Methylobacterium currus: one gene and its partner. The main gene of each other region encodes a partner of the protein of the gene in region 2 in a complex. Links are inferred from orthologs where the notes say so. Each region holds a gene or a part of one and is shown on either strand. Other genes may lie near its edges.

Region 1 (7,179 bases), 520 kb from region 2 along the record:
GTCAGACCCGAATCTCGAACGGTTTCCCGGCGACGCCCTGTCGGCTCCCGACATCGCCGGGGCGCTCGACGGGATCGATGCCGTGGTGCAGGCCCTCGGCGTGCCGTTCCGCGACCTGTTCGGGACGGTGCGGCTCTTCTCGGACGCCACCAACGTGCTGGTTCCGGCGATGGAGGCGGCGGGCGTGCGCCGGCTGGTGGCGGTGACCGGCTTCGGCACCGGCGACAGCCGCTCGGCGATCGGTCCGCTGCAACGGCTGCCGTTCCGCCTCGTCTTCGGCCGTGCCTATGACGACAAGGATGCGCAGGAAATGCGCATCCGCCGCAGCACCCTCGACTGGACCTTCGTCCGCCCCGGCGTGCTCACCGGCGGGCCTGCGACCGGGCGCTACCAGGTGCTCGACCGGCCGTCCTCCTGGAAGAATGGGCTGATCGCCCGGGCGGACGTGGCGCAGTTCATCACCCGGGAGATCGAGAGCGGCGAGCATGTCCGGCGCGCCGTCGTGCTGATCAGCCACCCGCTCCCGGTCTGATCCCATGGACAAGATCCTCTACTATGCCGTCACGCTGATCGAATCGGTCCTCGGCGTGTTCGGCATCCGGTCGTTCTACGATCAGCCCCGCTACGCGGTGGTCGAGACGCTCGACCGCGGCGTCGAGATCCGCGCCTATGAAGGGCGTGTGGCGGTCGAGACCGACGCGCGCGGCCAGGGCGACGGCGAGGCGTTCGGGCGCCTCTTTCGCTACATCACCGGGGCGAACCAGGCTGGCGACCGCATCGCCATGACGGCACCCGTGGAGGCCGGCGGCCAGCGCATCGCCATGACGGTGCCGGTGGAGCAGGGGACCGGCGGGACGATGCGGTTCTTCCTGCCGCACGCCGTCGCGGCGGCCGGCGCGCCGGAGCCGACCGAGCCCGGCGTGCGGCTCGTCCAGGTGCCGCCGGAGCGGATCGCGGCCCTGCGCTTCTCCGGCCGCATCACGCCAGAGATCCGGGCCGAGCAGGAGAGGATCCTGACCGAGGTGCTGCGCAAGGCGGGACGGAGCCCGGCGGCGGCGCCGTTCTTCATGGGCTATGACCCGCCCTTCGCGCTTCCATTTCTGCGGCGCAACGAGGTGGCGGCGCGGTTGGGGTCGTGATCGTTCGATATTGACGTGCGATGACGTTCAAAAGGATAGCGCGTCCCCATCTCCCGTGTGGGAGAGGGGTCAGGAGTGAGGGTGGCTCGACGTCCGGACAAGGCTGGAAATGTCGAGCTGCGCAGCGCGACGCTCAGCGGATTATCCTGGACCGGAGACACCCTGCTCGATCTCCGATCGCCCCCGACTCCTTTTCCATATGGGAGAAGGGATCCCGCGCTTTTGTATTTTTAGTTTACTGCAAAGGAAGCGGAGAAAGCCATCGGCGGCCGCTCATCGCCCGTCTGCCCGCGCCACCGCCCGCTTGATGACCTGCTGCACCTCGACATTCGACAGGAAGAGGTCGTGGTTGATGAGGCCGCTGCCATAGTCCGAGGCGTCGGCGACGCGCACGCCGAGCGCCTCCAACCGGCTGCGATCCGCCGCGCCCGCCCGCACCACGCCGCCCGCGATGGTGCTCGAGAGTTCCAGCGCCCGGTCGTTGGTCGAGGAGATGACGGTGATCTTCTGCGCTGCGGTGCCGAGACGCTCGATGCCGTTGGTGAACAGGTCGATGTCGATGTCCGGCGCGGCGAGCACGATGGCGCCGATCCGGTCGAGGGCCGCCTCGCCGGCATCGGCCCGCAGCATGCGCAGGGTCTCGAGGGTGAGGAGAGTGCCCATCGAATGGGCGACGAGGTGGATGCGCCCGCCCTGGGCGGTCGCGAGCGCCCGCAGCAGGTCCTCGAAGGCGTCGCGCGACCACAAAGCGCTCTCGCGGTCGTAGCCGTAATCGAAGGTCTTGCCCGCCGAGGGCCAGGTGAACAGGCCGGAGACGCCGCGGAAGCGGATCCCGTCGGAGAGCTGCGCCGCGCTCACCGCCGCGGTCTCGAACGACTCGCGGTAGCCGTGGACGTAGAGCAGCACGTCGCGGCCAAGCGCGGCTTCCGCGAAGGCGGTGGCGGCCTCGGGGCCGGTCACCACCCGCGGCGCCGAGGCGATGCGCCAGTCGCCGGTCACCACCGACGAAACCTTGCCGATCAGCGAGCGGTCGGGCGCGGCGAGGCGCACGGTCGCGAAGGCGAGGCCGCGGCCGCGCTGGTCGGTGAAGTAGGGCGGGCGGCCGGCGGGATCGGCGGGGCGGCGGGTGGTGGCGACGAGGAGCACCGGGCTGACGTCGAGGGCCGATTGCTTCTCCGGGCCCGCCGAGTCGCCGATCAGGCCGCCGCCGAGGCAGCCGCCCAGCGACAGGCTGGCGAGGGCGGAGAGGCCGAGGCGGGCCAGGCCCCGGCGCGTCGGCGCGGCGTTCGCTGTCATGTCGTCCCACTCGTCACCGGCGCGGCCGGCTGTCGCCTGCGCATTCAGGCCGGTGATGCGGCATGATCGTGGCCGTGGCGCGTCGTGCCACGGCACAATGGCGCGTCGCCCCCGGGCAAAGCCCCGGCTGTTGCCCGAAGGTCACGCGTCTTCCGCCCTTCGTCCACAGCCGGGGCCCTCGACGGACGGGCGACGAGCCGGCAGAACGCTGTCATGACCGTTCCGGCCCCCGACCTCGCCCAGCTCCTGTCCGGTAACCGCGCCGCCCTCGCCCGCGCCATCACGCTGGTGGAGTCGAAGCGGGCCGACCATCGAAGCGCCGCCCGCGAACTCCTCGACGCCGCCTTGCCGCATGCCGGGAAGGCGGTGCGGGTCGGCATCACCGGCGTGCCGGGGGTGGGGAAATCCACCACCATCGACGCGCTGGGCGCGAGCCTGACGGCGCGGGGCCACAAGGTCGCGGTGCTGGCGGTCGATCCGAGTTCGTCGCGCACCGGCGGCTCGATCCTCGGCGACAAGACCCGGATGGCGCGGCTCGCCGTCGATCCGAACGCCTTCATCCGGCCCTCGCCCTCCTCCGGCACCCTCGGGGGCGTCGCCGCCAAGACCCGCGAGACGATGCTCCTGTGCGAGGCCGCCGGCTTCGACGTGGTGCTGGTGGAGACGGTGGGGGTCGGCCAGTCCGAGACCGCGGTCGCGGACCTCACCGACTTCTTTCTGGTGCTGATGCTGCCCGGCGCCGGCGACGAGCTGCAGGGCATCAAGAAGGGCATCCTCGAACTCGCCGACATGATCGCCGTCAACAAGGCCGACGGCGAGGAGGGGATGCGCCGCGCCATGGCCGCCGCCGCCGAGTACCGGGCGGCGCTGCACATCCTGACCCCGGCGAGCGCCACCTGGGCGCCGCCGGTGACGACGATCTCGGGCCTCTCCGGCCAGGGGCTCGACGCCCTGTGGGATTCTGTGCTCGACCACCGCCGGAAGCTCACCGCGACCGGCGAGATCGCCGCCAAGCGCCGCGAGCAGGACGTGAAATGGATGTGGGCCCTCGTCCACGAGCGGCTGCACCAGCGCCTCACCGGCAGCGCCGAGGTGCGCCGGCGGACGGCGGAGGCCGAGCGGATGGTGGCGGCGGGCGAGCGCTCGCCCGCCGCCGGTGCCGACCTGATCGCCGAGACGGTCGGCCTGTAGCGTCAGTAGCCGACGGTGAAGCGTCGGCGGAGATGGGCGGGCCGCTCGATCTCGTCGACGAGGGCGACGGCGTAGTCCTCGTAGGTAATGCGGCTGCCGCCCTCGCCGACGAGCAGCTGGTCGCCGCCGAGGCGGAACCGGCCGGTACGCTCGCCCGGCTCGATCAGGGCCGAGGGCGACAGGAAGCTCCAGTCGAGGTCGCTGACGGCGCGCAGGGCATCGAGGAAGGCCACGCCCCTCGTCGCCTCCTCGCGATAGGCGTCGGGGAAATCGGGCTGGTCGATCAGCCGCCGGCCCGGTGCGACCTCGAGCGAGCCGGCGCCGCCGACCACGAGGTAGCGCGTGACACCCGATTCCCGCACCGCACCGATCAATGCCGCGGGGTCGCAGAGGCCGAAGCGCACCGCGCTGACCACCGCGTCGTGACCGGCGAGCAGGCGGGCGAGCCCGGCCGGATCGCCCGCATCCCCGGCGACCGGCTCGACCAGCGGCGAGGCGGCCGGCGCGGGATGGCGGGCGATGGCGGTGACGCGGTGGCCCCGCGCGACCAGTTCGTTGACGAGGCGCGAGCCGACGTTCCCGGTCGCGCCGATGACGGCAACCTTGGCCATGAGACTCTCTTGGTTTGGTTTGGCGATCTGGTCTATATTCGAGACCGAGGACAGAGCTAGACCGCCGCGACGGGGTGCGCAAGACGTCACCGGCTCGGGACCAGGTCAGCGCGCAATGACCATCGGAGAAAACCTTTGCTCGACGGGAAGAAGCGGGCTGTGACCTTGGGGCATCCTTGCCCGATCCGCGACGTCCTCGACCGGATCGGCGACCAGTGGAGCCTGCTGGTGCTGGCGACGCTGGAGCCGGGCGTGAAGCGCTTCAGTCAGATCGAGCGCGAGATCGGCGACATCTCGAAGCAGATGCTGTCGAAGACCCTGCGTCGCCTCGAGCAGGATGGTTTCGTGCTACGCGAGGTCCATGCGGAGGTGCCTCCACGGGTCGAGTATCGGCTGACCCCCCTCGGCCACTCGTTCCTCGACCCGATGCGGGCGCTGATCCGGTGGGCGGACGAGAACCACGCCGCGATCACGGCGGCGCGGCAGGAGGCGGGGGCGGCGTGACGGCACCCTGCGCAGCGAGACCCCGGCTCGGCGGGCTGGCTCTTACCCAGGACGCCGCCTGCCACGCGGCCTTCCTCCGAGCCCGGGGGAACGGGGTTCGCGGAGCGTGATCCGGAGCGCCTACGCGGCTTCGTCCGCCGGCTCCGGCAGCACCATCACCCGTGGCGTGTGCCCCGTCGCCTCCAGGAAGCGGATCAGGTCACCCGGCGCCACTGCCGTGGTGGCGCCGTTGTGGAGCGGGTGGAAGTTGACCGGGTCGTGCGCCATCAGCCCGGCATCGAGGATCACCGCGACCGTGCCGTCGCGGTCGTTGATGAGGCCGAAGGGCGTCACCGAGCCGGGGCGCACGCCGAGCCGCTCGTAGAGCAGCTCGGCCGAGCCGAAGGACAGGCGGCCGGTGGCGCCGAGCGGCCCGTGCAGGCGCTTGAGGTCGATCCGCGCCTCGGCCTCCGCGACGACCAGGAACAGCCGGCCGCGCTTGTCCTTGAGGAAGAGGTTCTTCGAGTGGCCGCCCGGCATCGCCGCCTTGAGGTCGCGGGATTCCGCAACCGTGTGCACGGGGACGTGCTCCACGGTGGCGTGAGCCACGCCGAGATCGTCCAGGAAGGCGAACAGCTCCTCCGGCGTCGTCACCCCGCTCATGCCGCGAGATGCCGGGCGAGCGCCGCCGGGTCGACGTTGCCGCCCGACAGGATCACGCCGACGCGCTTGCCCTTGACGGGGACTGCGCCCTCGAAGGCGGCGGCGGCGGCGAGGCAGCCGGTCGGCTCGACCACGAGCTTCATCCGCTCGACGAAGAAGCGCATCGCTGCGACGAGCTGCGCGTCGGTGGCGGTGACGATGCCGGCCGCGTCGCGCCGGATGATCGGAAAGGTGTGCTGGCCCAGATGCGTGGTGAGCGCCCCGTCGGCGATCGAGACCGGGACAGGGATGCGCACCACCTCGCCCTTGGCGAGCGATTGCTGGCCGTCATTGCCGGCCTCCGGCTCGACGCCCCAGATCTCGACCCCCGGCGACAGGGCCTTGGCCGAGAGGCACGAGCCGGCGAGGAGCCCGCCGCCGCCGAGGCAGACGAGCAGCAGGTCGAGGGGGCCGACCTCCTCGATCAGCTCCTTCACCGCGGTGCCCTGGCCGGCGATCACGTCCGGATGGTCGTAGGGCGGGATCACCGAGAGGCCGCGCGCCTCGGCGAGGCTGCGGCTCACCGCCTCGCGGTCCTCCTCGTAGCGGTCGTAGGTGACGATCTCGGCGCCGTAGCCGCGGGTCGCCGCGACCTTGATGGCGGGCGCGTCGTGCGGCATCACGATCACGGTCGGCACGCCCTGGAGCGCGCCCGCATAGGCGATCGCCTGGGCGTGGTTGCCGGACGAGAAGGCGAGCACCCCGCGCGCCCGCTGCTCGGGCGAGAGCGCCGCGATGGCGTTACAGGCACCCCGGAACTTGAAGGCGCCGGCCCGCTGCAGCGGCTCGGCCTTGAAGAACAGGCTCGCGCCCGTCCGCGCATCGGCGGTGCGGGAGGTGAGCACAGGAGTGCGGTGGGCGATGCCGGCGATCCGTCCGGCCGCGGCCTCGACGTCGGCGAAAGTGACGCTCATCTCAGCGGTTCTCGAAGTTGGGCTTACGCTTCTCGACGAAGGCCTTCATGCCTTCCTTCTGGTCGTGGGTGGCGAAGAGCCCGTAGAACACCCGGCGCTCGTAGCGGATGCCCTCGGTCAGGGTGGTCTCGAAGGCCCGGTCGACGCTCTCCTTGGCCACCATCACGGAGGGCAGCGACATCGACGCGATGGTCTCGGCCGCCTTCATCGCCTCGTCGAGGAGGTCGGCCGCCGGGATCACCCGGGCGACGAGGCCGGAGCGCTCGGCCTCGGCCGCGTCCATCATCCGGCCGGTGAGGCAGAGATCCATCGCCTTGGCCTTGCCGACCGCGCGTGTCAGGCGCTGCGTGCCGCCGGCGCCGGGGATCACCCCGAGCTTGATCTCGGGCTGGCCGAACTTCGCGGTGTCGGCGGCGAGGATGAAGTCGCACATCAGCGCCAGCTCGCAGCCGCCGCCGAGCGCGTAGCCCGCCACCGCGGCGATGATCGGCTTGCGGCGCCGGCCGACCTTGTCCCATTCGCCGAACGGATCGGCCATGTAGAATTCGGGATGGGTGCGGTCCTGCATCTCGCGGATGTCGGCGCCGGCGGCGAACGCCTTCTCCGAGCCGGTGATGACGATGCAGCCGATGCCGTCGTCGCGCTCATAGCCGTCGAGGGCGTGGTTCAGCTCGGCGATCAGCGCGTTGCACAGGGCGTTCAGCGCCGCCGGACGGTGCAGGGTGATGAGCGCCACCCGCCCGCGCGTCTCGACCCGGATGTTTTCGTAAGCCACGGCGTTCTCCCGATCCTCTTCCCTGCTTGGCTAGGGGAGGGCGACGCGGCGCGCAAGCGTTCGCCCAG
Region 2 (7,213 bases):
CGCGTGTCGATTGATTCTGGAGCGGAGCCACCCTCACCCCCGACCCCTCTCCGACACGGGAGAGGGGAGATCGCGCCATCCTTTCATACCCTCGCGCCTTGGCTTCGACACGTCGATGCCAAGGCGTCCGGCGCATCAGCGCCGACGCCCGTTCGGGCTTAGCCAGCGCCTTCGAACGGGTCCGTCCGAAGGCGCGGCGGTATCAGACGTCGCGTAGGAGACGACATACCCTTACATCCGCTCCGCCACCGTCTTCCCCCCATGCTTCTGGCGCAGCGCGTCGATCTGCTCCTCCGCCTGCCGGAAGGCGGCGAGGCTCTGTCCGGTGAGTTCGCGGGCGCTCGGCAGGCGGATCTTCATCGGGTCGACGAAGCGGCCGTTGATCGCGACCTCGTAATGGACATGGGGGCCGGTCGAGAGGCCGGTGGTGCCCACCGCGCCGATCACCTGGCCGAGGCGCACCCGGGCGCCCGGCGCGATGCCGCGGGCGATCCGGGCCATGTGGTTGTAGGCGGTGGTGTAGCCGTTGGCGTGCTGGATCTCGACCCGGTTGCCGTAGCCCGAGCGCGCGCCCGCCGACACGATGGTGCCGTCGCCGGTCGCCATGATCGGCGTGCCGCGGGTCGCCGCCCAGTCGACGCCGTTATGGGGCCGGTAATAGCCGAGGATCGGGTGCAGGCGGGCGCCGAAGGGCGACGAGATCCGCCCCTCGGCCACCGGGCGGCGCATCAGGAATTTCTGGCTCGAGCGGCCGTTGGGGTCGAGGTAGTCGACCTCGCTCGATCCGGGGACCCGGTAGCGGTAGAGGCCCAGGGTCTCGTCGTGGATGCGCAAGGCCACATAGAGCAGTTCCGGCCGGGCATCCTCGTCCTCGGTGAAGAACAGCTCGGCCCGGTCGCCCGGGGTGGTGCGCTGCTGCAGGTCGGTGCTTGTCGCAAGCGCCATGACCATCTCCTCGATGATCGGGCGCGGCACGCCGTTCTTGAGCGCGGTGCCGTAGAGGCTCTCGTAGAGGGTGACGCCGGCCTCGTCGTCGTCGTCCCGCGCGGTGCCCGGCCGGGGCGGGGCCACCGAGACGAAGCCGCCGCGGTCGTTGGCCGCCACGATCTCCTGGATGCCGTCCTCGCCGTAGAGGGTCACCCGGGCGATGCCGCGGCGCTCGGGGGTGTGGCCGTCGCCTTCGGGCGCGATGAGGAGGCGGACGTGCTGGCCTTCCGCCAGGTCGTCGCGCGCGTGGACGCTCAAGGCCCCCATCAGGGCGGCGAGCCGCGCCGGCTCGGCGCCGTTGCGCTTGAGGAGGTCCGCGAGGCTCTGGTCCTTGGCGAGTACGAGGTCGCGCTCCTCGACCAGCCGCGCGCCGTCCCCTCCGGTGCCGGTCTCGGCGATCGCGGTCAGGTTCTCCGGCAGGATCCGGACCTCGATGTTGCGAAAGCGCGCCTCCAGCCCGGGATCGTCCGGCAGCGCGGCCGGCCGCAGGGCGCGGGAGAGCAGGCGCTCGGCCGGGAAGGCCGGCGGCAGCGTCCCGCCGGCGAGCGCCTGGGTCTCGGCCACCAGGGCGTTCACCTCGTCGTCGGTGAGGGCCGGGGCGTCGTCCTCCAGCGCGGCCTCGGCCAGCGGGCTGCGCACCAGGGTCACGGCAGTCTCGGCCGGGTCCGAATCGCCCTCGGGGGCGGCCGGCGCCTCGACCCGGGCGCTGCGCAAGGGATCGAAGGGCGGCACCGGCACGTCGGGGGCGCGCAGCGGCAGTTCCGTGGCGATCTGCACGTAGGCGTGGACGCGGATCACCTCGCGCTCGCCGGCGCGCTCGGTCATCGGCGCCTTGAAGGCGGTCTTGGCCGCCACGATCATCTCGTCGCGCACCAGCCGGTCGCCCTTGCGGGCGACGTCGCCGGCCCCGCCCTCGCCGTGGGGCGGCAGCGCCCGCTCCGGCGGCGTCGCCACCACGCCGTCGGCAGCGGCGAGGTAGAGCGCGACACCGATCAGGCCGGCGCCGGTGATGCCGGTGAGGAGGCTGCCGGCGAGCCAGCGCAGGTTGAGGGCCTGCCGCGGCGGCCGCGACGCGGCGGCGGAGCCGGAGAGGGAAGGCGCGTCGACGAAAGCGGACAACGAATCGGGCCCTGGACTCAGGCGGAGGGGAGGGGCCGCCCTTGGCGCCGAAACCGTGACCGTTTTGAGACGCGGCCTTACTCCGCCGCGGCCCTCACTCCGCGGCGATCTTGGGCGCGTAGCCGAGCCGCGCGTTCAGCTCGTCGATCAGCGAGGCGGCGGCCTCCGCGATGACGGTGCCGGGCGGGAAGATCGCCGAGGCGCCGGCCTGACGCAGGGCCGGGAAGTCGCCCGGCGGGATCACGCCGCCGACCACGATCATCACGTCGGGCCGGCCGGCCTCGTCCAGTGCCCGCTTCAGCTCCGGCACCAGGGTCAGGTGCCCGGCGGCCAGCGACGAGACGCCGACGATGTGGACGTCGTTCTCCACCGCCTGGCGGGCCGCCTCCTCGGGGGTGGCGAAGAGCGGGCCGATATCGACGTCGAAGCCGAGATCGGCGAAGGCGGAGGCGATCACCTTCTGGCCGCGATCGTGGCCGTCCTGGCCCATCTTGGCGACGAGGATGCGGGGGCGGCGCCCATCCGCCTCCTCGAAGGCCTCGACCTGCCCGCGCACCCGCTCGACCGCCGCCGACATGCCGCCCATCTCCCGCTTGTAGACGCCCGAGATCGCCCGGATCTCGGCCCGGTGCCGGCCCCAGGCCCGCTCCAGCGCCTCCGAGATCTCGCCGACCGTGGCCTTGGCCCGCGCCGCCTCGACGGCGAGCGCGAGCAGGTTGCCGCCACTCTCTTTGCCGGTACCTTTGGCGGCCTCGGTCAGCGCCGCGAGGCGCGCCTCGACCGCCTGCCCGTCTCGCTCGGCGCGCAGGCGCTTGAGCTTGTCGATCTGGAGCGTGCGGACGTTGCCGTTGTCGACCCGCAGCAGGTCGATGGCCCGGTCGCCGTCGGGCTTGTAGCGGTTGACGCCGACGATGACCTGCTGGCCCGAATCGATCCGCGCCTGGGTGCGCGCCGCCGCCTCCTCGATGCGCAGCTTCGGGATGCCGGCCTCGATCGCCTTGGCCATGCCGCCCAGCGCCTCGACCTCGCGGATATGCGCGGAGGCCCGGGCGACGAGATCCTGCGTCAGCCGCTCGACGTAGTAGGAGCCGCCCCACGGATCGATGATCCGCGTCGTGCCGCTCTCCTGCTGGAGGAAGAGCTGGGTGTTGCGGGCGATGCGGGCCGAGAAGTCGGTGGGGAGCGCCAGCGCCTCGTCGAGCGCGTTGGTGTGCAGCGACTGGGTGCCCCCTTGCGTCGCCGCCATCGCCTCGAGGCAGGTGCGGGTGACGTTGTTGAACACGTCCTGCGCTGTCAGCGACCAGCCGCTCGTCTGCGAGTGGGTGCGCAGGGCCAGGGACTTGTCGGATTTCGGCGAGAAATCCTTCACCAGGGAGGCCCAGAGCAGGCGCGCCGCCCGCATCTTGGCCACCTCCATGAAGAAGTTCATCCCGATCGCCCAGAAGAACGACAGGCGCGGGGCGAACTTGTCGATGTCGAGCCCCGCCGACATCCCGGCGCGGATGTACTCGACGCCGTCGGCCAGCGTGTAGGCCAGCTCAAGATCCTGCGTGGCGCCAGCCTCCTGCATGTGGTAGCCGGAGATCGAGATCGAGTTGAACTTCGGCATATGGGCCGAGGTATAGGCGAAGATGTCCGAGATGATCCGCATCGACCCGGCCGGCGGGTAGATGTAGGTGTTGCGGACCATGAACTCCTTGAGGATGTCGTTCTGGATCGTGCCGGCGAGCTTCTCCGGGGCGACGCCCTGTTCCTCGGCCGCGACGATGTAGAGCGCGAGCACCGGCAGGACCGCGCCGTTCATCGTCATCGACACGGTCATCTGGTCGAGGGGGATGCCGGAGAACAGCGTCCGCATGTCGTAGATCGAATCGATCGCGACGCCCGCCATGCCGACATCGCCCGACACCCGCGGGTGATCGGAATCGTAGCCGCGGTGGGTGGCGAGGTCGAAGGCGACCGACAGCCCCTTCTGCCCGGCCGCGAGGTTGCGGCGGTAGAAGGCGTTCGAATCCTCCGCCGTGGAGAAGCCGGCATATTGCCGGATCGTCCAGGGCTGGGTCGCGTACATGGTCGGGTAGGGACCGCGCAGGAACGGCGCGATGCCCGGATAGGAGCCGGCGAGGTCCAGCCCCTCCCGGTCCTGCGGGCCGTAAGACGCCTTCACCGGGATCCCCTCGGGGGTCATCCAGGGCTCGGCGGCGGTCGCGGCGGGGCTGGCGGCCACGGCCGGCGCGAAGGCGATTTCCGAGAAATCCGGGATGCGGGTCATCGGCCTGCGGCTCTCGTTGCTGGCGTTCCTTGCCGATGACTTATAGGCGCGGGTCCCGCTGCGGCCAATGGGAGGAAGGTGGGTCCTTCACGAAACGGCCGCAGGTGCGCGACCGGCCCCCGGTCGGCCCCAGTTCGCAGACCGCCGGGACCGACACGCGCGGCGGTCACGCGGAGAGCGCGAGCAGGGTCCGGGTGATGCGCGTGACGAGCGGGTCGCCGGCCGCTTCGCCGCGGCGCCGCGCGGCGTCGGTCAGGGCGCGCGCGACGGCGCAGAGGTCGTCGGCGAGGGCGTCCGCGCGGTCCGCGGCGTCGCAACCGTGATGCGCGAGGTAGCCGGCCAGGCTCGCCGTCAGGGCGGCCTGGACCACGGTGTGATCCGCGTCGAGCGCAAGCTCGTCCTCGAGCCGGTCGAGGGTCGCGGCCAGGCGCGGGCGGCGGATGTCGCCGGCGAGGGCGGCCTCGACGATCCGGCGCAGCCCGGCGTGACGCGGCTCGCGCCGCGCCCGGATCGCCGCCTCGCCGACCGCGACGGCCAGCGCCTCGCGCAACCTCCGGCTGAGGGCGGCCACCACCGCGTCCCGGCCGTCGAAATACTGGTAGAGCGTCCCGATGCTGACCCCCGCCCGCTCGGCGATGGCGTTGGTGCTGGTCGGCCGGCCGCTTTCCAGAAGCTGAGCGGTCGCGTCCAGGATGGCGTCGACCGTGGCGCAGGCGCGGGCCTGAACCGGCCATTTCCGCTGCGGCAGCCGCAGCGTCCGGTCCCGGCGGAAAATGCGAGTGACGCCGCCGGGCGGCGTGCCGCTAGGCTCGGACCACCGTACCGCTGCCCCGGGTCCCGTCATGACGCCTGCTCTCGCACGTCCTGCCCGCTTGCGTCCGATCTTCCCCGCACCGCTCCAGTCCCTGCTCGACCGGCTCTATGCCGAGGCCGTCCAGACCGATCCCGGCCTGCGTCAGGCCGCCCGGGACCGCGGGCTGTCGCATGACGGCCAGCCGGACTTCTACGCCGCAATGGCGGAGGCGGCGATGCCGGTGACCCCGGATTTCGGGGCGCTCCTCTACATTCTGGCCCGGAGTTCGGGCGCGCGCCACGTGGTCGAGTTCGGCACATCGTTCGGTCTGTCCACGCTCTGCCTCGCCGCGGCCATGCGGGAGAATGGCGGCGGCCGGATCGTGACGACGGAATTCCTGCCTGAGAAGGCGAACCGGGCGCGGGCGCATTTCATCGAGGCCGGCCTGGACGACCTGATCGAGCTGCGCGTCGGCGACGCGCGCGAGACCCTGGCGCGCGATCTGCCGGACCCGGTGGATCTCCTGCTGCTCGATGCCGCCAAGGATGCCTACGGCGATGTCCTCCGCCTCGTCGAAAAGCGGTTTCGTCCCGGAAGCCTGGTCGTCAGCGACAGGGCGGATCTCGATGGCGACGACGGCGGCCGGGCGGCCGATTACCTCGCGACGATCCGCGACCCGGCCAATGGCTACCGCATGGCGGAGATCGTCACCTCGGCTTTGGGCCTGCGCTTCTCCCACGACCTCGCGGTGCACCTGTGAGCGCGCGCGGGCCCGTCCAGGATGGCGGGCCCGCAAGAGGCCGCGAGGTCTAAGATCGACAACGCCTCAGCGTCCTTCGTCGCCCCCCGCCACCCGGCCGCGGGCCCGCGCCCGGACCCAGTCGCGCCGCCGCTGATCCACCTTCGACTCGGCCGCCTCCCGCTCCGCCGGCACGGTGGCGTAGAAATCCGCGACCGCGGCGCCGCCATGGATGCGCTGGCCGCGGCCGGCCTCTTGGTCGCTCTCTTGCCGCAGCCGCCAGCAGCCGAGCGCCTGCCTTTCGCCGGTGCTCCGGGCGCGGGTGCAGGCCTCCGCCCGGGTGTCGCGGGGCGAGGCCGCGGCGCTGCCCGCGAGGGCGGCGAGCGCGAGAGAGCCGAGGAGGGCGAGACGGGACAGCGACGGCTTGCGGAGCATTCCGGACCTTTCGTGTGGGGAGGGGTGCAAGCCTAGAGATCCGCCCTCATGCCTGCAACCTGACCGGGTCTCCGGCCGTGACGGCGCCGGACAGCGCCGCCTCAGCGGCTTCCTGTATGCCAGCGTCGGCTCCTATCTCGCCCGGGTGTGGCGCCTGTTCGATTTCCGCTTCACCCGCCACCCGCCGCTCCGGGCCCCCGTCGTCCTGTCGCCGGCGATCGACGTCAATCTTTTCACCCAGCACGTCGTGACCGACCTGCGCCTCGGGCTGTCCGCGGCCGCCGCCGGCCTGTTCGACCCGGCGACCATCCATTTCCGGGTCTGGCGCGTCGATCGGCGCATGCCGCTGCTGCCGGGCCTGCTCCTCGTCACCCTGTTCATCGGGTTGGCCGAGACGATCGGCACGGCGACGCAGGGGTGGATCTACCCGCATCAGGCGGCAGGCTGGGCGGCGGTGTCGCCGCAGAAATTCGGCTCGTGGTTCCTCCTGATGATCATCTCCGACACGCTGGTCGCCCTGGTGAGCCGGCCGAAGGCGCTCGCCACGGCCGGCGCTACCCCAAGCGCGGCGATTGGCGCGGCCATTGACGCAGGCCCCGCCCGGCCCACTTCCCCGCCAGCGACAGCCGGTTCCCTCCCGGCACGTTCGCTTCCGGCAAGTTCCCTCTCGGAGTGACGAAGACGGTGCCCGATCGCTTCCTGCGGGTCGCCCTGACCGCCGCCCTGGTTCTGCTCGCGCTGTTCGTCGCGCAGCCCTACGTCACGAGCCTGCTGTTCTCGGCCAACGAGCCCCGGGCAGTGACGGCGCGGGGCGACCTCTCGCAGGCCGAGGCCTCGACGGTTGCCCTGTTCGAGCGCGCGGCGCCGT

Evidence for each region.
Region 1: the proteins of scpA (region 2) and meaB are in contact, whole or in part, in a crystal structure (PDB 8DPB), measured with the Methylorubrum extorquens proteins. The link is inferred for Methylobacterium currus from one-to-one orthologs. Residues at the interface, in SOR27001.1 of Methylorubrum extorquens: Glu577, Glu578, Asn579, Asp580, Gly581, Arg582, Arg583, Arg585, His596, Ala604, Ser605, Ala608, Asp609, Gly611, Phe612, Asp613, Val614, Asp615, Ile616, Gly617, Pro618, Leu619, Glu625, Arg628, Gln629, Val631, Glu632, Asn633, Asp634, Glu661; in SOR26638.1 of Methylorubrum extorquens: Arg20, Ala21, Ala24, Arg25, Thr28, Ser32, Arg33, Arg34, His37, Thr98, Gly99, Gly100, Ser101, Ile102, Leu103, Lys106, Thr107, Ala110, Ala113, Ile114, Asp115, Arg116, Ala118, Phe119, Ile120, Arg121, Pro122, Pro124.

Annotation. Positions count from the first base shown.
Region 1 is NZ_CP028843.1:6,015,690-6,022,868, reverse strand. The notes cover bases 1,679-4,637. They hold meaB (methylmalonyl Co-A mutase-associated GTPase MeaB), read left to right. Parts: upstream 1,679-2,648; coding sequence 2,649-3,626; downstream 3,627-4,637. Other genes in these bases: DA075_RS27580 (winged helix-turn-helix transcriptional regulator), read left to right, coding at 4,373-4,637; DA075_RS27585 (NAD(P)-dependent oxidoreductase), read right to left, coding at 3,629-4,237; DA075_RS27595 (alpha/beta hydrolase), read right to left, coding at 1,679-2,435. Outside these bases: DA075_RS27605 (NAD(P)-dependent oxidoreductase), read left to right, coding at 1-532; DA075_RS27600 (SOUL family heme-binding protein), read left to right, coding at 537-1,139; more of DA075_RS27595, read right to left, coding at 1,413-1,678; more of DA075_RS27580, read left to right, coding at 4,638-4,741; DA075_RS27575 (prolyl-tRNA synthetase associated domain-containing protein), read right to left, coding at 4,862-5,383; DA075_RS27570 (threo-3-hydroxy-L-aspartate ammonia-lyase), read right to left, coding at 5,380-6,336; DA075_RS27565 (enoyl-CoA hydratase), read right to left, coding at 6,338-7,111. UniProt on the Escherichia coli protein: Binds and hydrolyzes GTP. Likely functions as a G-protein chaperone that assists AdoCbl cofactor delivery to the methylmalonyl-CoA mutase (MCM) ScpA and reactivation of the enzyme during catalysis.
Region 2 is NZ_CP028843.1:6,534,942-6,542,154, reverse strand. Bases 1,790-4,782 are described here. They hold scpA (methylmalonyl-CoA mutase), read right to left. Parts: upstream 4,379-4,782; coding sequence 2,201-4,378; downstream 1,790-2,200. Other genes in these bases: DA075_RS30045 (TetR/AcrR family transcriptional regulator), read right to left, coding at 4,545-4,782; DA075_RS30055 (M23 family metallopeptidase), read right to left, coding at 1,790-2,106. Outside these bases: more of DA075_RS30055, read right to left, coding at 232-1,789; more of DA075_RS30045, read right to left, coding at 4,783-5,222; DA075_RS30040 (O-methyltransferase), read left to right, coding at 5,221-5,931; DA075_RS37845 (hypothetical protein), read right to left, coding at 5,998-6,345; DA075_RS38680 (DUF817 family protein), read left to right, coding at 6,335-7,021; DA075_RS30030 (S1C family serine protease), read left to right, coding at 7,030-7,213. UniProt on the Escherichia coli protein: Catalyzes the interconversion of succinyl-CoA and methylmalonyl-CoA. Could be part of a pathway that converts succinate to propionate.